DNA from 3 places in the Bradyrhizobium sp. SPXBL-04 genome. Region 3 is predicted to be linked to each of the others. Evidence: riboswitches for the same ligand, from Rfam matches in the RefSeq annotation. Region 3 holds a riboswitch; each other region holds the start of a gene.
The links. Region 3 has a riboswitch for cobalamin ahead of ACNJX8_RS26890 (TonB-dependent receptor). Riboswitches for the same ligand answer to the same signal wherever they lie in the genome.

Region 1 (8,180 bases), 1.3 Mb from region 3:
CGCCCTGCTGCACCACCGAGCCCCTCTCATGTCCCGGTCGCGCAGCGGTTGCGGCGCAGAGCCGGGATCCAGGGCCACACGGTACGACGCAGCGACATGGGCCCCGGCTCTGCAGCGCATCGTCGCTGGACGATGCTTCGCATCGCCAGGGTGACTCTGCGCTGCGTCCGGGGCACGAGAGCGCAGTGTGGCGCACGCCGCCTCCACATCGTCATTGCGAGCGCAGCGAAGCAATCCAGAATCAGTCCGCGGCAAGACTCTGGATTGCTTCGTCGCAAGGGCTCCTCGCAATGACGGAGCAAGGGGCACTGCCGCCGTTCTCCAAATGACGCTGTCATTCCCCGCGAAGGCGGGGAATCCAGTACGCCGCGGCCTCTCGGTTCAATCACAAGTGTCTCGGAGTACTGGGCGGATTCAACCGCTCGTCGCAACACTCCGTGTATCGCTCACCCGTAACAATTGGTCGAGAGTTTCGGCGGGTGTTTTCCAGCCGAGCGTCTTTCTGGGCCTGGTATTGAGTGCGAGAGCCACGGCCTCGAGGTCCTCGGCATTGTGCATGCTGAGATCGGTCCCTTTTGGAAAGTACTGACGCAGCAACCCATTCGTGTTCTCGTTGGTGCCGCGCTGCCATGGGCTATGAGGGTCGCAGAAGTAGACCTGTACGCCTGCATCGATCCTCAGACGTGCATGCTGTGCCAGCTCGGCTCCTTGATCCCAAGTCAGTGACCGACGCAGTTGCTCTGGCATGGTGACGATTGCGCGGGTGATGGCATCGCGCACGGCCTCAGCGCCATGTCCGGCGAGTGCTTTCTTCACCCCAGCTTCCTGTTCCTGGCCCGTCATGCGCGGTAGATGCAGCAGAATGGTAAAACGGGTCGTGCGCTCCACCAGAGTGCCGATCGCGGAGCTTCCAAGGCCCATAATGAGGTCACCTTCCCAGTGGCCCGGCACAGCTCGATCGGCGGCCTCCGCCGGACGCTGACTGATCATGATCTCGGAAGGAATAAAGCTTCGGCCTTTACGCGCGCGCGCCCTTGGCATCCGCAACGCCCGCCCGGTGCGCAAGCAGGCCGTCAGTTCGCGACGCAAAGCCCCTCGTCCCTGCACATAAAGCGCCTGATAGATCGCCTCGTGACTGATGCGCATCGTCTCATCCTCGGGGAAGTCGAGCCGAAGTCGCCGCGAAATCTGTTCCGGGCTCCATGCCGTCGCCCAGCGCCGGTTTTGCCGATGTACAGCCCGGCGCCCCTTCCACACCACCTTCGGGCCAGGGAGGGGCTTCCCGTCCGGCTTGGCGATCATACCGGCAAGCCGGTCTTGCACATAATCCCGCAGGGCCGGATTGATTGCCAACTTCGCCAATTTGGGTCGTCGGGCGGATCGATCAGCGCGCCATTGTGCCGTGGTCGCGCGGTACTCTGCAGCGCCGTGGCGACGCGCCACATTGCGTCGGAGCTCACGAGAGATCGTGCATGGCGGCCGATCGAGCTGGCGAGCTATGGCTCGCACCCCATGCCCCTGCGCGCGCAAGATGGCGATCTCCTCACGCTCGGCGAACGAGAGGTAGCGCCCTGATGAGGGTTTTGACGACCGCGACAAATGTGTTGGCGGCATACCGCCCGCCCTCCGGAACCAGCGCACTCCGACCGCCGGCGACACCCCGGCCTCAATCGAAGCATCCTCGCTCGATCGCCCCGAGGCAATCGCGACCCAGAACGGTCTGTAATGCTCTCGCAGGGCCTTCTGAGCACGACCCACCCGCACACAGCTCTCCATCGCAACCTCCTTGCTGGAGTGTTGCGACGAGCGGTTGAATCCGCCCTGGATCGCCCGGTCGAGCCGGGCGATGACAGCGAGTGTGTGGCGCGCGTGCCACAGGCTCGTCATTGCGAGCGCAAGCGAAGCAATCCAGAATCCCTCCGCGGCAAGATTCTGGATTGCTTCGTCGCAAGGGCTCCTCGCAATGACGGAGCAAGGGGCAATGGCGTCGCTCTCCAATCCGCATCTGCGTCGCAGACACGCCTTCGCATTCTCGCGGCGGATTTCGCCCGAGCTTTGCTTGATCTCTCCCCCTCTAAAGCCAAGAGGGCGCAGGGAAGGCCGGGTGCCGGCGGCACCCGCGGTCCGCTGCGCGAAAAGCACACGCAGAGAAGACCGCACAGCAGCATACAGGTGAAGCCCAACACACGGCCTTCCCTGCGCAGTGGTTTGACGGCTTATGCCGCGCTCTCCCGGGAGCCGAGTTCCTTCTGGCCTCCCTCGCCCTCGTAGAAGTCACGGACACCGCGCCGGTTGACGCCAATGCCGCCTCCGCCAGGGCTTGACCGTAGCAACGACGGCCAGGACCACACGGTTTTGCCGTACGCGCGGTTCGCCTGCGCCACAGGGTTCGACGGCGTTGTGCACGTTGCCATCGAAATGCTGACGCGACGAACCTGACAGCGCCGTCCGTCCGCGCGAAGCCTTAGGGCTCACGGAGAGCAATCCGCCCTGCCCGCAGCTCTCGCGCCCGACGCTGCCGCGTCCACCGCAAGCCCGGCTCTACGATCATCACGACACATGATCGCCCCTCAAGGGTGAGCCGGGATGGGCGACACATACGTCAATTCCGAATTTCGGTAAAGCGGAATCTTTTTGCGCGGGCGGGTTGACAGTCCGGCGACACAGCAAGATCCCGTGGCCCCGATGGCGCCACGACGTCGAACGCAGCGGCGCTCAGGCCGACATCGCTCGCTTGCGCCCGAACGGATCGAGCAGGCGGACGATCTCGCAGGCGGCGACGAGACCGGCGAGCCAGGCGGCGCTGGTCAGCCCAAGGCGCATCACGATGGCTGCGGTGAAGGCGCCCTCTCCCCCCAGGAACGGCGTCGCGGCCAGCAGCGCGAGCTCATAGGCCGCATAGGCGGCGACGAGCGTGACGGCCAGCACCAGCGGCGTGCGGCCCTGCGGCAGCGTACGCAGCACCGCGGACGAAATGGCGGTCGAGAGCAGCGCGGCCGCGCCGATCGCAAAACCCCAGGCGATGGTGCTGCCATCGATGGGATAGTGCAGCGCGCCGAAGCCGATGGTCTGGTTGACGAGCCAGGCGCCGGTGACGACGAGCAGCGCCGGGCGCAGCGGCAGCATCGCGGCCGCGACGACGGCAAAGGCCGCGAACGGTGTTGCACAGGCGAGCGCGAAGCTCGCGAGCGCGCATGACGCCGTCAGCAGCCCAAAGCAGAACATCGGCGCAAGGCGCGGCGTCACCGGATGAAGCCGCAGACTGTCGGCGTGAGAGGGCTGGATGCTGAGAGCCATAAGTGATCTCCTTCTATTCGAATTCTAGTCCATTTGGGGACGTGTGACAGCCCTATCGACGTCAGAACGTTGCGCCGGCTTTGAGCAGATAGCTGCGGCCGGGCAGCGGATAGGCGCTGAAGCGACCGTCGGTAAAGGTGCTTGCGACTGCATAGTCGTAGTAGAGCGCGTTCAGCAAATTGTTGACGCTGAGCGACCAGAAGTACCGCTCATATTGACCACTGAGCTTGAGGTCGATCGTGCCATTAGCAGGGATCGGCTTCTGCGTTCCGGCCTGGTCGTTGTCCATGCGACGCTCGCTCCAGAACCGTGCGGTGGTGTCGAGCACGACATAGTTCTGCCAGATGTTCCAGGTGACACCCGCACTCGCGGTGTAGCGCGAGACCAGCGGCACGTCGTTGCCGGCCCAGACGCCCTCTCGGAAGACAGCCCTCGTATAAGCCATGCCGGAGCGCAAGAGCAGCGCGTCGTTGACGCGATAGGAGACACTGGTCTCCGAGCCGTAACGGCGGGTCGGATCGAGATTGGTATTGTAGAACAGGATTGGATTGAAATGGATCTCGTTGGTGAGGTCCATCAGATAGAGACTGCTCTGCATCTGAAGACCGCCTCCCTTGATACGCAGCCCAGCCTCGACATCCTGCGAGGTCTGGGTCTTGAGCAGGAACGTTTGCGGCAGTGGATTGAAGAAGGGATCGAATGAGGGTCCAGACGACACCCGCTCGTCGACGTCAGGCGTGCGAAACGCCCGCGCGGCGCGGCCGAACAGCGAGATCATGTCGTTGAGGCGATGCTCGGCACCGAGGTGCAGCGCATATTGGGTCTCGTCGCTCCTGAGCGGGAGCGCGCCGATGTCGGCGTTGAACGGAGCCGCCGGATCAAAATTGTCACGTGCCGACAGACTGATGGTCTGCACCCGCGCCCCATAGGAAACGTCGGTCGTGGGCGTGACACCCAATGTGTGCTGAAAATAGCCCGCAACGGTCTGCTGCCTGAGGTCGTAATTGTGCCAGGCGGCGAGACCCTGGCCGGCGCCGCGGTTCTGCTGAAAGCTCGCATCGTAATAGTCGATGCCGGTCAAGAGCTGCGACGGCATTCCGAGCAGAAGGCTCTTCACGCTGAGGCGCGGCGTGATCGACCATGTCGTCAGATCAGCGTCGACATAGGTCGAGGTGAAAAAGGCGGGCACCGGCGTCGGACTGGAGAAGAATGCACTCTGCTGCCTCTTGTCGCGCATGCCGCCGTCGACGATGAGATCGACACCGTTCACCAGGGTTTTTGTGAAACCCGCTGTCGCGCCAAAACCTTGCTGGTTGGCATAGTTGAAGGGCGTGCTGGTCCCCTTCCGGTTGGTCGCGAGTTCGTCGAGGCCGATCGAGGGATCGACGGTGCGGCCGCCCGGCAGTCGCAGTTCCTGATTGTCGCCGGTCACGGTCAGGAAAGCAGTCAACCCCGGCGTCGTGTAGTTCAGATTGCCGACGCCGTTCTCCTGGGAATAACGATTGTTGTCACGATAGCCATCGGTCTTGACGGTGTTGCCGTAAAACGAGGTCGACCACGGACCGGAATTGAGCCACGTCGAGACGTTGGCGAGCCTGGTGTTGAACGAGCCGAAGCCGGCCTCGATGCCCGCGGCCATGGGTGGTCCGCCGACGCCGTTCTTGGTGACGATGTTGATGACGCCGCCGACCGCGTTGTCCCCATAGAGCACCGCACCGGAATTGCCGCGCGTGATCTCGATGCGCTCGATGGAATTGAGCGGGATGGTGGCAAGGTCCACCTGCGCCATGTCGATGTCGTTCAGCCGCCGTCCGTTGACCAGCACCAGCGTGTTGGCGGTTGCGAACGCGCCGAAGCCGCGCAGGTCGACACTGGTCTTGGCGCCGATCGGACCGCCATAGAACGTCGTGATCTGGGCGCCCGATACTTGCGTCGAGATGATCTCGGCAAGCGTCTGCGACGGCGAATGGGCGACGTCCGCGGCGGTGATGACGGTCGTGGCGGCGTCGACGATGCCTCCATTGTTGCTGGCCGCCTCACCGCCAAAGCCGGCCGAGCCGGTCCCTGTCGGCGCGCCGTTCGGCGTCGCACGGCGTCTCCCCATGTCGCCATCGCTGCTCGCCCTGGCACGCGTGCGGTTCTGATCGTCGGCCCTGGTCACTTCGACCGGCGGCAACTGCTCGGCGGCAGTCTGGGCGCGGACGCCCCTCATATTGAGGACAAGAACGGGAATGATGAAGCTGGACGCCAGCCAGGCCGTGCGACGGCACCGGATTGCGGCGGAAACGGAAGACATGCGAACAAAACCTCGGCAGGACGTCAGTGGCACGTCACAGCGAACGAGGTTTCACGACGAAGCGATCAATCGCTCCGGTGAAGCTAATGTCTGTACTCCCCGACCGACATCTTCGCGTGTGACCACGGCTGACGGCAGGTCTCCTGGCTCGCGGGTCGTTACCTCTCCGTCGCCTTCCCAGGACCGAGATTCCCAGTGGCATAGGACGAGAGATTCGCCGCTTACAGTTGCGGGGGCAGCCATGGCATTGAGAAGATTCCGGCGTTGGGAAAATCTCGCACCACGTTCCCTTTTGATCTCCGTGAGGAGAACCGTCGCGGATCTTTTACGAGTCGTGCAGCCCGGGAGTCAATCGGCTGGTTGCATCTGGCAGCGACCACTCGCCGCTGCCGGTGCGTCCCGCAAGCAGAGGCCCGGCAGCTACGTCCGCCCTCGCGGGCGCTGGGCCTGCGCCCAAGCGATGGCGACGTCGCGTGGCGGAACATCGATGCGCTTGATCGGCGTCAGTTCGCCGGAGGCAGAGACAATCGCGGTCTCCTCGCGGCGGCAGCGCCGACACACGAAACGGACCTCACGCGGGAATGCCGACCAGCTTGAACGTTTGACGTTGGCAGCCATCGGCCAAGCGTCGCAATGCGAGCACGACACTAGGAACCGGCCGGGATCGAGCATACCCATTCAATCGGACTCCATGCGTCCTGCCCGCCTCCTTCAATGATTAATCCAAGTGAATCGTTCCGGTGCCTGGGCACCGCCGACAGCCTCCTGTCTTTTGGCGCGCCGGCGATTTTGGCCACAAGCATCAAGAACTCAGCGAGCCCCCTTGAGGGTGCAGGAGGTCGTGCAGGTGACCGTGGTGCCGTGATCGCATGACTTGCAGGCGCTGACGCACTGGTTCATGTCGCGAGGATTGTAGCTGTAGTTTCGCATCGGGCAGGTCGACGTCGAGCCGGTGATGTCCTGCTCCTGATCGCAGGCCGCCGTCATGAGCGCGAATATGATCACTGCAACGAGACGCATGGGATTGCCCGTCAAACATGGCAAGTGACACTCGCGAGGCGCTGCATTGCAACGAACCCCGGCCTTCCCACTACGAGCCATCGCCAATCAGCGACGCCCGCATGCGCCTCAGAATGCGCGCCAAATGTTAAGAACGGATTGCAATCGGCCTCAAGCAGCAGCGCTGGTCGCGATCGCCTGCCGCATATCCACTGCCAGCTGGCGGTACTGCTCGGCGAGCTTCAGATAGAACTCGCGCTTGGTGCTGTCGGTGGCGAGCTTGGCAATCAGCTCGCACTCGGCGGAGAGCGTCTCGAACCGTTCGAGCCTGTCCTCAAGGTGTGTCATCGGCGTGTCCCCATCTGACGCCTCAGGGACGTCGAGCCTAAGCCCGGGAAATAGGTCACGGCGAACATCGTTATGGAGTAGAATCGTTTTTTCCAGTCGGCGACGCCGGACGGCAGGCAATGCTATTTCTGCTCCAACCGCCAGGCGCCGTCCCAACCCACGTCCGGCGGGTTGACCTCGAACTGCGCGATGCGGCCGAGCAGCGTGCGCGAGGGACCGTCGCCGGGGACCGCTTCGAGCGCGGCGTTGAAGGCGGCGCGGGCGTCGTCGAAGTGCCCGGCGCGATAGGCGGCAAGGCCTTCGGCATAGTGCGTGCGCAGGCGCGCTTGCGCATCGGTGAGTGCGCCGGCCTTGCCCATCACCTCGAAGACGGCCTGCGGTGCGCGCTGCCCCGCGACCGCGACGCGATCAATCTCACGCAGTTCGAGCTGTGAGCCGATCGCATCCGCCGTTGCTTGCGAGACCAGGACGCGGGTGCCGTAGGCCTTGTTGGCGGCCTCCAGCCGCGAGGCGAGGTTCACGGCGTCGCCCATCACGGTAAAGCTCATCATCAGGTCGGAGCCGATGCTGCCGGTCAGGACCTCGCCGGTGGCGATGCCGATGCGCAGATCGCACGGCGCCGGCATGGCGCGGATGCCGAGCAGATCCGGCAGCTGCTTCTGGAGCGCGGGCACCTGATCGGCCATCTCGATGGCGGCAAGGCCGGCGAGCATCGCCTGCTCGTCCTCCTCGATGAAGGGCGGGCCCCAATAGCACATGATGGCATCGCCGATATATTTGTCGATGATGCCGCGATTGCTGCGGATGGGGCCGGACATCACCGTGAAGTAGTGGTTCATCACCTTGACGAGGCCGCGCGGGGTCACGCCCTCGCTCATCGAGGTGAAGCCGCTCATATCGCAGAACATGATGGTCATGACCCGGCGCTGGCCGTCGATGGCGACCTCCGGCCGGTCAATCAGGCCCTGCACCACTTTCGGGTCGATGTAGCGGCCGAAGGTCTCACGGATGCGCTCGTTGTGCCGGAGCTGCTCGATCATGCGGTTGAAGGCCGCGGCAAGCTCGCCGATCTCATCCTGGGTGGAGACGGTAATGGGCTTGTCGAACCGGCCCGCCTCGACCTCGCGGGTGCCGGCGAGCAGCAGCCGCACCGGGCGCGTGATGCCGCTACTCACCAGGAGCGCAAAGGCAAATCCAACGATCGCTGCGAGCAAGGTCACGATGCCCGATACGATGATCG
Region 2 (8,180 bases), 3.2 Mb from region 3:
GCATATGGATTTTGCCCATCGACTAAAACCTGGCGCTCGCGTTTGAAATCGTCGCCTCGTGATGCGCCTTGGACATAGCGATCGTTCCCTTCCATCAGCCGCTTCAGCGCAGCATCCGGCGAGATCAGGTTATCTGGCTTGGGCGGCGCTTTTGTTTCCTTCGCATCGACAATGTTGTTGCTAAGCCGCAGGCAAACCGCCGAAAAAGCGAACAGCAACAGCGAGCGGCGTGAAGGCGCGATCTTGATTGGATAGGACAATGCGTCTTACCTCATCGCGCGGCTTTACGCCACCCGGTGGCCGCGGCTTCCGCTTCGCTGCAGAGCCAGCGTTCACCGGGCTTCTTCGCCATGTCGATTTGTCCGTAACTGAGTTGCCCGGGCAAGTGATAAATGCGCTCGCCGTTGTGGTCCAGGGTGCCTTTTATCAGACACTCGGGCGAGGGCGGGTCCGATAGCAGAGCGGGTCCGAGCAGGAGTTCCCGAGCGTCGATCGGAATCAAGCTCGCGCCGACGATGATCGTCCACTTGTTGCGGCGACGCCAGTCCCAAGGCGCGATGAACGCCCCCGACCACAGCCCCGCATAGGCTGTACTCGCCACCAACTCGTAGATAGCGTAGGCATGGTTAGATGGGCCCGATGATAGTGCCCAACCCGAGCGTACCATCCAGGCCTTCACATCCTCGCCTTCGATGAAGCAACTGCCGAGTGACCTCCCGTACTCATCAACTCCTGTAGTATGACAATCCCACGTTCGCCCGTTCGAATGCTTGATAAGCTCGTCGCGAGCAGCTACGCCGCAAGCCCATTTGCCGCCGTGGGCGTCGAGGCAAATCTGATCAGTCTCAGGAGCTTCGATGCCTGAGAGCCGAATCTTGGTTTGCTCGATCTCGATCGTATTGCCGTCGACGATGCGCGGAGCGCCGCTGAGTTTCGCTGCACAGACCGGAGATGTGGTGACAGCGAGCAATGCGACCACCATTACGCGGTGTTTCATCCCGACAATAACCTTTCGCTCTTGGTCCATGTTCACGCACGATCCGGCGCCGGCACATTCGATTGCTTGACCGCGCCATATCGGTTATTGGCCGGCATCGTTCGACGTGTGCTTTATGAAAGCTTGTTCGTGATTTCCAACCTACGACCTGACGCAGGGTGAGATTCAAGCGATTTCTTCCAGTGTGCGTGTCTCGGTATCCTTCGAGCGCCAGGAGCAGATGGAGCGGAACTAAAGAAGCATTTTTCCCATGCTTCAAATCCGGATCTATGACGCACAGACGAATGCGCGCGAGGCAATCTAGAGCCGACTCAGTTCTGTCCTCGATGCCTCGCGCACGGCTCCGTGGCTCCTCGCGGGGGGCACTCGGAAAATGGCCCTCGGTCAGGGAGTATGCCGGCGTCCCTAACACTGCCCCCTTCCCTGGTACCCTCTTAACAGAGTTCGTCGCAGCCTCGGTCCCGCGTGCCGTATCGGCATCGCTAGGTTCACGGTCCTGCGGGGTGCCAGTCAGTCGCGCGATGCGCGGCGCGCACGCCGGATCGGCTTGAGCCGAGGCATCTCCAGGCTGATCCCGTGAAGAATGACATGGAGAGCTGATCCACTCGCATATTTGGTGTCCTCTCACTGCGCGGTTGCGCCGTGGGCCAAACCGGCTCTCGCAAGTTGGCACGCGCCGCTGAGCTCGACTCCTCGCGGAAAGAGCCGAGCGCAATGTGCTGCCCCGACCTTGCCGATGATGGGCTGAAGGCTGCGGGAAAGACTCGCGACTGTTGCGAAGGCGTAAACACCGCGACTTTAGAGCGGATATGTCTTGCGGTTACTCTGAGGCGTGCGGCGCTCAAGGAGCGGCGGCGCGATCTTGCTCTGGGCGACCATTTACTCAGGCTTTTCGCGCCCCTCTAACTCTTCCCGTTCCTTTGGCTCTATGCGATCGAACCAGGAGCCAGGAGGAAAGGTCGCGATGCGCTGAGCAAAGAAGGATTGCGGCTCCCAATCTTGTCCTTCGCTCTTCTCGAAAGTGATGACCCCGTTGTGGGTAAAAAAGCGGGGCCCTGGGATATTACAGTTCACCAAAAGCAGAACGCGCCACAGGCCACCTTTCTCGGTAGGCTTATCATTCCGTTTCGGCAAGTAGTCCACTCCAACAGGTTCAACGATAGTGCAGCGGCCCCGCCGCAGAAGATTGCCGAGCTGGCCTTGCGCGGTCGTCACAAAGTTGAAGTTGGCCGGATCATGAAGAAAGCGAAGATTTGCGTCCTTTTCGCCATCCGTGACTTCACTGACGATCAACGAGAGCGCCAGGGCGCGCCAGCCCAATTCCATCGGCTTTGCATAGGTCGACGCAAGTTCAATCGTCCCGTCGAGCGCGATCTTCCAGGTGATAACGTACTGTTCGTCTGATTTATTGTCCCGGTGCCTGGTCCACGAAACGAAAACATATTCATTTCGGTCAACTTCTTCAGCGACGCCCCACGTTCCAGGGACGAAGTGTGCCACCTTGGAGACGTTGGAGATAATGTGTTCTATCGTTTCACCGTTTTGCGCTCGCCACGTTGACTTGACTCTTTCAATAAGGGTGCTGTCGTCGGCGCGAACACTGTTGCTCGTGACAGCCAGCCCGGCAAGGCAGATCAGCAATCGACCGAGACAAAACCATAGCGCGCGTCTTCCAGACATTCTCTTCATAACCGTCGGCCTATCCGGTTTTCATCCACACGTCATTTCGAAGCGGGCAACGATTATGCGCGAGCGCAAGAAGTTAGCGGCGACGCGACGGGGTGCCCGCTGATGACCCGCGCGAGCAGGCGCTCCCTTCTATGTCACGCGCCGCTAACTTCAGTTGCCAGCGACAGCCCCAATTTGCTGTGCTGGACACGCCCAGCAGGAGAAGTCTGGGCATCCCGAGGACTTGCATTGTTCGTGCCAGGTAATAGACGGCAATTCGCACCGACTTTGTGTCCTCTTTGTCGACTTTCCGACTTACGCACGTTTCGATGGTTTCATTCAGCCTATCCATCGCGGCTTATGCATCATCGTCACGCACCGGATATTCGGCGACGCAGGGCAACGCTGACTGCCAAGTTCCTGACGGGAATTGGGAGCACGTTTGCCGCCATTGAACCGTTTGGTTCGGTATCGTTGCCGGAATGTGGGCTTTTCTATCTCTGCCATGCCTTCTTGCGGCCAAGGGGCCACGGCGCGTTTGGCGCTCGTTTCGCAATATGCGGCGCTCCGGAAATCGAGAGCAGCCTCAGCCAGCTGCGCTTTGCACTCAATGGCCAACGACGCGAGCCGATCTTCACCGCCGAGCATTTGGAGTATGGCTGGCGCCGCAAATCAACGTGCTCGCCAGGTATGTTGCTGGCTTTCGCCAGGTGTCTTGGGCCTATTCAACACGGATCCCGTTGGTCGAGAAGGCGGCTGGATGGCGGACGTGCTCGAAGAACCGCTGGTAAGCCGGGACTCGCATCAAATGCGTTCTACTCAAGGCAGCAGTCCCGACCGCGCAAGCCGCATTCGTCCGTTCCACCGATCTGGCGTACGGCCCCACGCGCAGGCAGCTCCGATGATCATCCGATATCGCTGATGGAGAGCGCTTTTACATCGTGGTCGACGATAGAGCTGCACAGTCATTCGCGTAGCAGATGTCGCAGCATCAGCTTGAGACATAATCTGATAGGTTGACGGCAGAATTCTCTTGCCGATAATCCAAGTCGTCGAGGTTCTCCGGCTTCCATTTGATCCGGAGCTAAGAGGGAAGCCGGTGAAAATGCCGGCGCTGCCCCCGCAACTGTGAGCGGCGAGCCGCTGTCCAACGATGTCACTGAAGCCTGCGCAGCTTCGGGAAGGCCGGACAGCAGCGATGACCCGCGAGCCAGGAGACCTGCCCCGACAATATATTCGTCCACGGGCGGGGTGTCCCGGTGGTGCGCCAAGCAGCCGTCGCACGCGCGACTTCCCCTGCCTGCGTCCGCCATGGCCTTTGCCCCCAACATGGGGTTAACGCTATGTCTCTTCTCTCCCTTCCGGTTGCCACGCTCGGAACGCCACGCATCGGTCCAAGGCGCGAGCTCAAACTCGCTCTTGAAAGTTACTGGGCCGGAAAAAGCAGCGAACAGCAGTTGCTCGAGGACGCAGCCGGCCTGCGTGCCGCGAACTGGGCTCGTCAGAAATCCATCGGCGTCACGGTCATTCCATCGAACGATTTCTCGCTGTATGATCAGGTGCTCGACACAAGTGTCATGGTTGGCGCCATCCCGGATATCTACGCTTCGAAAGCCGAATCCGTATCGCTCAAGACGTACTTCGCCATGGCCCGCGGTTCACAATGCGACGACCAGGGTGCGAGTTGCGGTCACGGACCGCGCGCATTTGGCGCACCCGCGCAGGAGATGACCAAGTGGTTCGACACTAACTACCACTACATGGTCCCCGAGTTTCACAGGGGACAGACTTTCAGACTGTGCTCTCGCAAGCCGATCGAGGAGTATGAGGAAGCCAAGGCGCTTGGTTTTCAGACCCGCCCTGTCCTGATCGGGCCGGTCACGTTCCTAAAGCTCGGCAAGAGTGCCGATCCTGCCTTCCAGCCACTCTCACTATTGGATCAACTGATACCGGCCTATATCGAGGTTCTGCAGGAATTGGCCAAACGCGGAGCAAATTGGGTCCAGTTCGACGAGCCCTGCCTGGCTCTTGATCTGGATGAGGGGGCGCGAAAATCTTTGCTACATGCCTATGACCGGCTCGCCAAGGAGGAGCCCGCCATCAAGATCATGGTTGCCAGCTATTTCGGCGACCTCGGCGACAATCTGAACACCGCCTTGAGCTTGCCAGTTGCCGGACTGCACCTCGATCTGGTTCGAGCGCCAGAGTTATTGGATGAGATCATTGCTGGCGGCCGAAGTGATCTCGTCATGTCGCTCGGTGTCGTCGACGGCCGAAATGTATGGCGGTCGAATTTGTCGTCGCTCCGCCAGCGGCTGGAACCCGCGATTGCGAAACTCGGCAAGGATCGTGTACAGATCGCGCCATCCTGCTCGCTGCTTCATGTGCCGGTCGATGTTGAACTCGAGACGGGGCTCGCTTCCGACGTCAAGAGCTGGCTTGCTTTCTCGGTTCAGAAGATGCGTGAGCTTGCGATCCTGGCGCGGGCACTCGCAGGCGACCAGAATGTTGCGCAAGCTCTTGCCGAGTCGGAATGTGCCGCGACTGTCCGCCGGACTTCGCCAAAAATCCATGATGCCAATGTCGCTGTCCGGATGAGAGCGATCGACCAAACCATGCGCCGGCGCGCCAGCCCATTTGCCCGTCGTGCCGAGATCCAACGCAATCGTTTCGGACTACCGGCTTTTCCTACCACGACGATCGGATCGTTTCCACAGACCACAGAGGTCCGGAATGCCCGTGCGGCGCATGCGCGAGGCGCGATGAGCGACGAGCAATACGACAGGTTCCTCAAGGAGGAGACCGCGCGCGCCGTACGTTGGCAGGAGGACATCGGTCTTGATGTCCTCGTGCATGGCGAATTTGAGCGCAATGACATGGTGCAGTACTTCGGCGAGCAACTCGCCGGCTTCGCATTTACCAGAAACGGATGGGTGCAATCCTACGGCTCGCGCTGCGTCAGGCCACCGATCCTGTTTGGCGATGTCTTGCGGCCGAAGCCGATCACCGTGGACTGGTGGCGCTACGCGCAATCGCTAACCGGGAAGCCGATGAAGGCGATGTTGACCGGACCGGTGACGATCTTGAACTGGTCCTTTGTTCGTGATGATATTCCCAGAAGCGAGGTCTGCCGCCAGATTGCGCTGGCGATCCGAGACGAAGTCCGCGATCTCGAGAATGCTGGTGCGACCATGATCCAGATCGACGAAGCTGCACTCCGCGAAGGAATGCCGTTGCGCCGATCGGAGTGGACGGATTATCTCGATTGGGCCGGGGATTGCTTCCGCATCTGCTCATCGGGCGTCGCCGATCAAACGCAAATTCATACGCATATGTGCTACTCCGAGTTCAACGACATCATCGGTGCGATCGCTGCAATGGATGCAGATGTCATCTCGATCGAGACGTCGCGCTCGAAAATGGAACTACTCGAGGCGTTCAGGAACTGCGAATATCCAAATCAGATCGGGCCGGGCGTGTACGACATCCACTCTCCACGCGTTCCCGAGACGGGCGAAATGAAGAAGCTGATAGCGTTGGCTCGGACACGGCTGCAGGACTCGCAGCTCTGGGTCAATCCGGACTGCGGCCTGAAGACGCGCAAATGGGAGGAGGTTCGGCCGGCGCTTGTCAACATGGTTGCTGCCGCCCGCGAACTGCGCGCTGCATCCGATCCGCGAGGCCGTTGATCCTGGGCTTGGGTCTCTTCTCGACAAAGCTGATCCGCTTGTGGATCACTTGCGCTCTCGATAATCTCGATGGAGGCTTGGGAACACGAAAAAAATGCCCGGCCCCGCTTAGCGGGCCGGGCGGAAGTAAAGTCTGGGAGGAGCGACGCTGACGCATCGCACGGACTTCCATCGGCGGAGGGAGGACAGCCGCCGGTTCGATCACGGCGAGGACATTCGCCGAAAATCTGAGCCCAGTTGAAGCACAAGCTCAGCCTAGCTCAACTATGCCGTGGTATGCGAGCGATATAGCTCGAGATTAGAAATCTACACCAAGGTTTGTCGCTCATGATCACGTTGGCAACTGTTGCTGACAGCAACGAGGGGCAGTGATGCCGGGCGGTTGCCGCACCGGACGGGCACCAACCGCAAACTCTATGTTCCAAAAACCCGGCTCCAAGGATCTCGCAAGCGTAGCCAATGCATGAGCGGTCGCTACGATTTGGATCCTGCTTAAGGCAGTCGTTGGTTCCCCCGATTTATGCCAAGCTTTGAGAGAGCGGTGACGGGATTCTTTGGAGGATATTTGCCGGCCAGACAGCGGCAGGCCGCTCGGTCCCAGTTCGTTTCGACCGAAAGGCCTTCGGGCTGGGGCCGATGTGGTCTACGCCGGGCACAAGCCATTTCATCGGTACCAGCCCATCTTGAAACAGAGACCAAACCAACCAGCGAGCGCGATTAGAGCGGCGATGTTGATGTACTTCTGCGCGTTCTGCATCACTTCACCGCAGTCAAAGACTCGGCCACGCCGGCTTTCTAAGCCGACCAACGATCTTAGCCTGCTCGTTAAGCCACTCAGCGATCTCCCCCGCAAGCTCTTCCGTCTCGGCAGAGGCGACCGCCTCGCCCCTTTTGTTCTTGAGCTCTTCCCTCTGCACTTCGATTGGAAAATCGTCCGGTATCAGTTGGCCGAAGGCCTCTGCAACGAGGTACGCTTCAGTGCGCAGTCCAGCCGCATAGATCGCGATCGGCTCGTCGCGCTTGGTGACAGACGTGTGGCAGCCAAAGTACCAGCACATACTTCGACAAAATGGCACGTGCACGTAGATCGATGCGGACTTCTGGCCGCCCAAGGACTTGAGCCACGCTTGATAGTCCAACTCGCAAACTGACGCTGACAAATGCGGGGACGTCGGATCACTGGTGTAGCGCGGTAGGCGATGCTGCCGTAGGATTGTGCCAGGTCCGCTCGCATTCGGATGCCTTTCTTGCTTTCTGGGTCGGATTATCGGACACGAACCGGATAAGCTTTGCGCTGCCTCAAAATATCTGTTTTGCGGATGCTATGGCTGCTCCAAAGCGAAATTGGTAGGACATGCTGTCCGCCGCATACATCGTATTTTGGATCGCGATGAAGCGGTCTCGCGCCAGGAATGAGCATCCTTTACGATGCGAAGCCCCATAGCTCGTTATAATCCAATGACGCCAGAACTGGTCATGGCGATCGACGGGCAGCGCCTTGCTGTTCGCGCTGAACGTGCCCGGGCGTGGCAGTGCCTCGCAGTTGGCGTGCAGTGAGTCGAACCGGCTGCGGTCGGATGATCCAGAGCGTGCCGGAGGGGTTCAAGGAGTGGGAGTGTTTCGCCGCACCCGCGCGACCGCAATCGTCCGCCCTTATCGGTCGGCGGACATGAGAGCCCTCCTTTTCGCGCGATATCACTGCGCAACTGCCAAACCTGCGACGGTTACATTGTGGAACGTGCCGGAACCAGAGCTCGGGAAAGCTCGGCCATGCCTTGCACCGGCGGTCACGAAAACGCGACCGAGCTCCGTTCGGCCTCAGCTTC
Region 3 (8,180 bases):
CGATTTGGGGGGACTTCGCGCCTCCTTGCAGACGCTGCCGCGATCAAGCGCGGCGCATCGCTGTCACGGCATGTCTTGCCGGAGCTTTTCGTTTCCTTAAGCGCTCGCCAGAAGGATGCAGGCAACGCTATATGCATCCGTGAAGGGACTTGCGGTGGCGACGGTCACGGCCACCGGCCGCGCTGATGTGCCCCGTCAAGCTGTCCGCGCGGGCACAGGATCGCAGGGGTTAGCCTTTGCAGACTGCGCCTCGCACAGTCGCAAGGCTAACCCGTACACTATCCTTACGCGCTCGCCTGGGTGACGAACTTCGTATTGAGGTAGCCCTCGATCGCCTCGAGGCCGCCTTCGGAGCCGTAACCAGAATCCTTGATGCCGCCGAACGGCACTTCCGGCAGCGCGAGGCCATGGTGGTTGATCGACACCATGCCACTCTCGATGTCGGCGCCGATCGCCTGCATCGTCTTGGTCGAGGTGGTGTAGGCATAGGCTGCAAGGCCGTAAGGCAGACGGTTCGCTTCCGCCACGACCTCGTCGTAGCTGCGGAACGAGGTGATCGGCGCCAGCGGTCCGAACGGCTCCTCGTTCATGATGCGCGCATCGCGCGGCACGTCGGTCAGCACGGTCGGCTCGAAGAAGAAGCCTTCATTGCCGATACGCTTGCCGCCGGCCTGCACCTTGGCGCCACGCTGGACCCCGTCGGAGACCAAGCCCTCCATGGCGTCGACGCGGCGCGGGTTCGCCAGCGGCCCCATGCGGGTGTCCTTGTCGAGGCCGTTGCCGACCTTGAGGCTCTTGGCCGCCGCCACGAACTTGTCGACGAAGGGCTGGTAGACGCTTTCATGCACGAGGAAACGCGTCGGCGAGACGCAGACCTGGCCCGCATTGCGGAATTTGTTGGCCGACAGAATTTTTGCAGCGTTGTCGAGATCGGCATCCGCGAACACGATCGCCGGCGCATGACCGCCGAGCTCCATGGTGACGCGCTTCATGTGCAGGCCGGCGAGCGCAGCCAGATGCTTGCCGACCGCAGTCGAGCCGGTGAAGCTGATCTTGCGGATGATCGGATGCGGAATGAGATATTCCGACACTTCCGCCGGGACGCCGAACACCAGTTGGACAACACCGGGGGGAATGCCCGCGTCGGCATAGGCGCGCACCAGCTCCATGCAGCTCGCCGGCGTCTCTTCCGGGCCCTTGACGATGATCGAGCAGCCGGCGGCGAGCGCGGCCGAGATCTTGCGCACGGCCTGGTTGATCGGGAAATTCCAGGGTGTGAACGCTGCGACCGGGCCGACCGGCTCCTTGGTCACGAGCTGGGAGACGTTGCCCATCCGCGGCGGCACGATGCGGCCATAGGCGCGGCGGGCCTCCTCTGAGAACCAGTCGATGAGGTCGCCGGCCAGCATGGTCTCGCCTTGCGCTTCGACCACCGGCTTGCCCTGCTCCATGGTCATTACCGGCGCGATCTCGGCGGCGCGCGAGCGGATGATGTCGGCCGCTTTCCGCATCAGCTTGTAGCGGTCGAACGGCGAGGTCTTGCGCCAGACCTCGAAGCCGGCCTTGGCCGCCTCCAGCGCGCGGTCGAGATCGGCGCGCGAGGCGTGCGGGGTCTTGCCGATCGGCTGGCCGGTGGCGGGATTGAGGATGTCCTCCGACTTGCCGGACGTGCCGTCGGTCCACTCGCCGGCGATGAACATCTGAACTTTCGGGTACATCCTTGGGGTCTCCTGCATGATTTTCGGTCTCCGACGGGGTTGCTGCCGCCGTTTCGAGTGAGCGCAGAGCTACACTGAAAGGCAGCCGGCGAAAAGGCGTCAATGATGATGGGGCAAGGCATTGCTGATCTGCTGACCCGACCGTATCGAGCCGCAGTTGCGCCTCAATTCAAGTTGCCAGCGAGGACCGCAAGCGCCGCCAGCCGATGACGATGCCGGTGACGGAGAAGGTCAGCCCGAGCGTACAGAGGCTGACGATCACGACATCACGCAGCCGCGGGTGGGCCAGCAAGACCGGGAAGTCGAGCGTGTGCAACGCGCTGTAAAGCCAGCGGTAGGCGCGCCGCGACGGATCCAGTCTTTGCAGCACGTTGCCATCGGCCCCGTCGATGTCGAACCAGAGGTCGCCATCACAGCGCGAGCGGTAGACCGGTGCACCGGGCATTGTGGATAGCGCGGGGTAGTCGTCGCTATCAGGAAGGACGGACGGTGGGCCGCAGCCGACTGTAAGGCGCCCCGTCAGAGCCTGAATCTCGTGCACGTCAAGGAATCCCGCCAGTCCATCGCGCAGCGCATCCCCTCTCCTGCTCAAGGTCTGACCACCGAGGGCAACCCGATCGCGCCGATAGACATGGCCGTTAAACGCGAACCATTCCGCCTCGCGCGCCGCGGCAGATATTGGCTGCAGATCGAGCGATGAGGCCTCCCGCCAATCCGGCGCGGCGTTCACCACGCTGGCCTCTGCCGGCGTCAACTGCCCGCGCGAGAACAGCCGGCCGTGATCCATCGAGAGCCAGCCGCTGAAGATCCAGGTCAGCACGAAGACCGTTGCCGCGAGGCCAATCAGGTGATGCAGCGCATGCCAGCCACGGTAAGGCGAGGAGATTTGCCTTTTGCCAATCCTGATCCGCACGATCCCGAGCACCGCACCCAGCACAGCCGCGATCAGCGCCAGCAGCGACAAGGTCCAGACCACGCGGTCCCACAGGGTCCAATTGCTGCGCAGGATGGTCGGATAGATCCAGTGCAGCACGCTGCCGACAAGATTCCAGCCGCGCTCGCTCCGCGTCGTATCAAGCACGATCTCGCCGGTCGGCGACGAGACATAGACCTCCGTCCCCGCGGCATCGCCGAGGGCCACGCGAAACAGCGGGCGATGACGATCGAAGCCATTCGGCACGCTCCACTGATCGTAATCCGCACGGCCGACAATCGTCGCATGCGAGGCATTGATCTCGCGCTGGCGCGCATGAGCCTGCGCAATAGCCAGTGCGACATCAGCGGATTTCACCGACGCGTCGTTCCCGTCGGCCGTGCGGATCGCGCGCTGACGCAATGGACCCGAGACGATGTAGACCGCGCCGTCGCTCCGCTGGATCAGCCGAACGCGCGTGGCATCCACGATCCCGCTCGCAGCGACCGCATCCGCGACCGAAATCCTCCTCTCTCCGCGATCCACCGGCATGAGTCCGGCAAATCGCTCCGCTTCCGTCAGCGACGGAAACGGAACGAAGTGCATCACGATTCCGCTCGCGAACCACATCGCGAACAGCAGGCAGAACGCGATCCCGAGCCAGCGGTGCAGCAGGACGATCGCGCTCATCTTATGCTCGCGGCCTCACCATTTGAACGCCGCCGAGATCTCATAGGTGCGCGGCGCGCCCAGGAGGATCTGATCGGGGTAGAACGGATCACCCCAGATTGCGTAACGCTTGTCGGTGATGTTGCGGACGCGAAAGGTCAGGCGAACCTGGTCGACCGCATTGAACACCGTTTTGGGGATGTCGACGAAGGCATAGACGTCGGCAACGGTATAGGCCTTCATCGTCACCACGTTGGCATCGGTGTTGTAACGGTCGCCGACATGACGGCCGGCGATGCCGAGCTCCACCGGCCAGGGCGTGAAGAAGCGCCAGGATGCGCCGGCGTTGGCCACGATGCGCGGCACGTTCGGCGGCGTATTGCCGGAGAACGAGCCACCGACAAAGTTGTAGTCGGCGTAGCGCGCATCGACATAGGCGATGTTACCCCAGAGACGCAGGGGGTCGATCGGGCGCACGGCCGCCGCGAGCTCCACGCCCTTCGACTCCTGCCGTCCGGCGATATTCAACTGCATGCCGCCAGCTGCGGCATAGACGTTCTTGCGCACGATGTCGTAGGCGGAAAACGACCACTCCGCCCTGTTGTCCCAGAACAGGTGCTTGACGCCGGTCTCATAGGTGCGCGCGGTGGTCAGGTCGAGCGGCTGGGTCGGCCCGAGCAGAAAGATGTTGTTGGCTGCGATGTCGGCGCCGGTGGCGTACTGGCTGAAGAAGGTCAGGCCAGGAACAGCCTCCCAGGTATAGCCGATGCGTCCCGTCACCGGCGCCCAGTCTTTCGTGAGCGGGAAGCCAGCCTTCTCCAGGCCGTTCTTATCGGTCGAGTTGCGGTCGAGCCCGATATGCTCGACGCGCAGGCCGCCGATCAGAGCGAAGGTCCGTGTCAGCTTCAGCCGGTCCTCGAACGACAGCGCCTCGTTGTCGATGCGCGCGGTTTGCTGCTGGATCGTCAGCGGGCCGTAAAAGCCGCGGTTGGGATCGACGAGCGAAACGGAATCGCCAGGGAAGTTCGCCGCGCCCGGCCTGACGAAATCGAGATAGCTTGACGAGAGAGTCGTGACCAGCCGGTTGTCGAAGCCAGCGATGTTCGCATCCCAGATCAGGTCGGTGACATTGCCCACCAGCCGCTGGCTGTGCGCGACATAGAAGCGTTCACGGTTGACCATGTTCGTCGTGGAATTGAACGCCTCGATCTCGTTGTTGAACCAGGTGCGCTCTGCGCCGTAGCCATAGGCTTGGCTTTTCAGCGTCAGATCGGGCGCCAGCTTCAGCTCGAAACCGCCGCGCAGCCACACCTCTTGCGCGACGTTGCGGTTGTCGAGGACGTTATAGTTGGTGTTGAAGGTACGATCATCGATGGTGACGGCACCGAGATTGGTTCCGTTGTAGTTCGAGACGTAATTGCCGGAGACGATCCCCGTCGTCGCGTGCGAGCCGCTGAAGGCGATCGGCACCAGCGGCGCGCCCCAATAGGCTTTGGAACGATCCTCCCGGTACTCGATCGCGCCCCAGATCTTGAGACTGTCGGAGATGCGGTAATTGAGCTGGCCGGACGTGTCGAACGTCTTGACATTGGTATCGTCGGCAAAGCCGTTGAGCGTGGAACGGCTGATGTCAAAGCGATAGTCCAGCCCCTGCACGTTGGTGCTGCCGCCCGAACCATAGTGAATGCGGAACGAGTTCAGGGAATCCCAGGAAAAATCAGCTTCATTCCGGATCGGTCCGGTATGCGGCTGCTTGGTGACGAAATTGATGGCACCGCCGGCGGCTCCCTCGCCCGAGATCAGCGAGGCCGGACCTTTCAGGAATTCCACCGCCTCCAGATTGGCGGTATCCGCGATCCGCGAGGTCATGTTCTGCGGACCGATCTTAATGCCGTTGTAGAGCGTGTTGATTTGGCTGTTGGTGAATCCGCGCATCGAGAAGGCCGAAGGTTCAGCCGGATTGTCGCCGGAGGTGACACCGACTGCGCCCTGCGCCACCTCGGAGACAGTGCGATAGCCCTGCTCGCGCATCGTCTCGGCCGAGATCACCTCAACGGTCGCCGGCGTTTCACGCACGGTGAGGCCGAGCCGCGAAGCGCTTTCGGCGACCGCATTGCTGTTGAGCGGCGTTGCTGCCGCGGCGGCGGGCACGACAGGCTTGGGCGCTGCGGATGCGGCCGCCGGTCTGCGTGCAGCTGCACGGCGGGCGCTCTGCGCCTCCCGGCCCGCCGGCTTGGCCTGCTTGCGGGATTGCGCCGGCGACACCTCGACCGGCGGCAGGGGTTCACGGGCCTGCTGCGCCAGCGCCACGGGCAGATCAAAAACGGCAAAGGATGTGAGCGCCGCGGAGGCAAGCAGGAAGCGGCGCTGTCGGACAATATGGATGGAAGACACGGTTCGAAACCTCGGTATGACGTCAGTGGCACGTCACAGCGAACGAGGTCTCACCCTGGGCTAATCAGCCGTCCGATGAAGCCGAATGTCTGTACTCCCCGACCGACATCTTCGCGTGTGACCACGGCTGACGGCAGGTCTCCTGGCTCGCGGGTCGTGACCGCTTCGTCGCCTTCCCGGGACCGAGGACCCAGTGGCTTCTGACGAAGGATTCACCGCTTACAGTTGCGGGGGCAGCCGCGGCATTGGGGACAAATTCCCCGCACCGCATTCCCTTTTCATCCCCTCTCGGGGAAACCGTCGAAGCCATCTAGGATTACGATCAAGACAGAGTCAATGTGCAAGCTGCGGCGCTATTGCCACAGCAACCAACTTCCTCGGAGATGAGCATGGAAGGCGAGACCTTCCTCTGGCTGATACGGCATGCACCGGTCGACGGCGTCGCGGGGACGATCCATGCGGCTGACGCGCCGGCTGACCTCGGCGATCGCGCGCAACTGCAGGCCCTGCGGCAGTGCCTGCCGCGGGGCGCAGCGAGCTACGCCAGCCCGTCGCGGCGCACGGTCGAAACCGCGCACGCGCTGGGACTCACGCCCGAGCTGATGCCCGAATTCAGCGAACAGGATTTTGGCGCATGGACCGGCCGTCGGCATGACGAGATCGGCGCGGCTGGCGACGAGGCCTATGCGCAATTCTGGAGCGATCCGGCGCGCGGACGTCCGCCGGGCGGCGAGAGCTTTGAGGATCAGGTCACGCGCGTCCGGCTTGGGCTCTCGCGGATCGGCGCGGGCTCCGCAGCGCTCGTCGTGCATTCCGGCACGATCCGCGCTGCGCTCTGCATCGCGCTGGACCTGACACCGCAAGCCGCCTTGCGCTTCGTGATCGATCCGCTGTCGCTCACCCGGATCGACCGGCTCGCGACCGGGTGGCGCGTCGTTTCCGTCAATCAGCGGATGGCCTGAGCCGGATCAGGCCGGGCGATCCGGCACATTGGCCTGCGCAAACGTCGCCATGCCGTTGTGGAGCGCGCAAGCCGAGCGGACCAGCGGCAGCGCGATGGCCGCACCCGATCCCTCACCAAGCCGGAGATCGAGGCTGATCAGCGGCTGCACGTTCAGCGCACGCAGCACCAGCCGATGCCCCTGCTCCGCCGATTGATGCGACGGCAGCAGGAACGGCCGGCAGGACGGGTTGATCCGCACCGCCGCCAGCGCCGCCACCGACACGATGAAGCCGTCGATCAATACAGGGATGCGGCGCTGCGCAGCTGCAATGATCGCGCCTGAGATCGCCGCGATCTCGAGGCCGCCGACCGCGCACAGGATGTTTTCGGGCAAAGCCCCCGCAATGCCATGGCGCGCAATCGCGGCATCGATCACCTGCGCCTTGTGCGCGCGTCCGGCCGCATCGATGCCGGTGCCGCTGCCGGCGATCTCCTCGGCACTGATGCCGAGCAGGCTCGCCGCAATCGCCGCGGAAGTCGTGGTATTGCCGATGCCCATCTCGCCGAAGATCAGGAGATCGGGCTGACCGACTTCCGCGCGTGCAACAGCGCGCTGGCCGGCTGCGAAGGCGAATGCCAGTTCCGCAGGTTCGAGCGCAGCTTCCACGCTGAAGTCGCGCGTGCCAGAGCGCGGCTTGTCGGTGACGACGCCCGCCATCTCCTCCTGCGCCAGCGTGCCGGCGTCGACCACCTCCAGGCTGGAGCCAAGCTCACGCGCCAGCACAGAGATCGCGGCGCCGCCGGAGGCAAAGTTCGCCATCATCGCGATGGTCACCGCTTGCGGATAGGCCGACACGCCCTGCGCGACGATGCCGTGATCACCGGCGAAGACGATGATCGGCACGCGCGCGGCACGAGGAGATTCCGTCGCTTGCAGTCCCGCAAGCTCGATCGCGAGTTGCTCGAGCCGGCCGAGCGCGCCGGTCGGTTTTGTCAGTTGCGCCTGCCGATCGATCGCCGCCTCGCGGTGAATCGCGGAGATCTCGGGGCACTGTTGGTAGACCCATTCGGGGAGCATGCTGCCTCGCTTAACGCGTGCGCTTGAGAATGTAGCTGTCCATGATCCAGCCATGCTGCTCGCGCGCTTCCTGCCGCATTGCGACAATACGCGAGCCCACTTCGGCCAGCGCGCCGGACATGACGATCTGATCGGGCATGCCGAGATAGGCGCCCCACCAGATCTGAAGCCCAGCCGGATCGAGCGACTGGAACGCCGTGCCGCCGTCGAGCATCACCACCACGGTATCGACGCCCTGCGGCCAGCCGCCTTCGCGCAAGCGCCGCCCCGTCGTGACCAGGAACGGCTCGCCGATGTCATTGAGCGGCAGCGCATGCACGGCGCACAGCGCCTGGATTGAGGTGATGCCGGGCACGACCTCGATATCAGGCAAGGGATCGAGCCGCCGCGCGATGCGTAGCGAGGAGTCGTAGAGCGAAGGATCGCCCCAGATCAGCAGCGCAACCTTGCCCTCGCCGGCGAGAT

Region 1: it holds a riboswitch for cobalamin, as region 3 does, so the genes downstream of both, ACNJX8_RS20600 (TonB-dependent receptor) here and ACNJX8_RS26890 (TonB-dependent receptor) in region 3, are expected to answer to the same signal.
Region 2: it holds a riboswitch for cobalamin, as region 3 does, so the genes downstream of both, metE (5-methyltetrahydropteroyltriglutamate--homocysteine S-methyltransferase) here and ACNJX8_RS26890 (TonB-dependent receptor) in region 3, are expected to answer to the same signal.

What each region holds. Positions count from the first base shown of each region.
Region 1 covers NZ_CP182472.1:4,359,615-4,367,794, reverse strand. Annotated here, with positions in the region: gene ACNJX8_RS20610 (IS30 family transposase) at 415-1,776, opposite strand; gene ACNJX8_RS20605 (hypothetical protein) at 2,716-3,297, opposite strand; gene ACNJX8_RS20600 (TonB-dependent receptor) at 3,359-5,509, opposite strand; cobalamin riboswitch at 5,710-5,924, opposite strand; gene ACNJX8_RS20595 (hypothetical protein) at 6,014-6,271, opposite strand; gene ACNJX8_RS20590 (hypothetical protein) at 6,404-6,613, opposite strand; gene ACNJX8_RS20585 (hypothetical protein) at 6,764-6,940, opposite strand; gene ACNJX8_RS20580 (adenylate/guanylate cyclase domain-containing protein) at 7,063-8,180, opposite strand, start outside.
Region 2 covers NZ_CP182472.1:2,392,932-2,401,111, forward strand. Annotated here, with positions in the region: gene ACNJX8_RS11005 (carbonic anhydrase) at 1-260, opposite strand, end outside; gene ACNJX8_RS11010 (thermonuclease family protein) at 272-1,027, opposite strand; gene ACNJX8_RS11015 (nodulate formation efficiency C protein) at 1,877-2,677, opposite strand; cobalamin riboswitch at 3,704-3,906, shown strand; gene metE (5-methyltetrahydropteroyltriglutamate--homocysteine S-methyltransferase) at 4,009-6,354, shown strand; gene ACNJX8_RS11025 (hypothetical protein) at 7,125-7,493, opposite strand; gene ACNJX8_RS11030 (hemerythrin domain-containing protein) at 8,142-8,180, opposite strand, start outside.
Region 3 covers NZ_CP182472.1:5,639,870-5,648,049, forward strand. Annotated here, with positions in the region: gene ACNJX8_RS26880 (NAD-dependent succinate-semialdehyde dehydrogenase) at 285-1,718, opposite strand; gene ACNJX8_RS26885 (PepSY domain-containing protein) at 1,888-3,321, opposite strand; gene ACNJX8_RS26890 (TonB-dependent receptor) at 3,337-5,694, opposite strand; cobalamin riboswitch at 5,810-6,011, opposite strand; gene ACNJX8_RS26895 (histidine phosphatase family protein) at 6,084-6,656, shown strand; gene cobT (nicotinate-nucleotide--dimethylbenzimidazole phosphoribosyltransferase) at 6,663-7,715, opposite strand; gene cobF (precorrin-6A synthase (deacetylating)) at 7,726-8,180, opposite strand, start outside.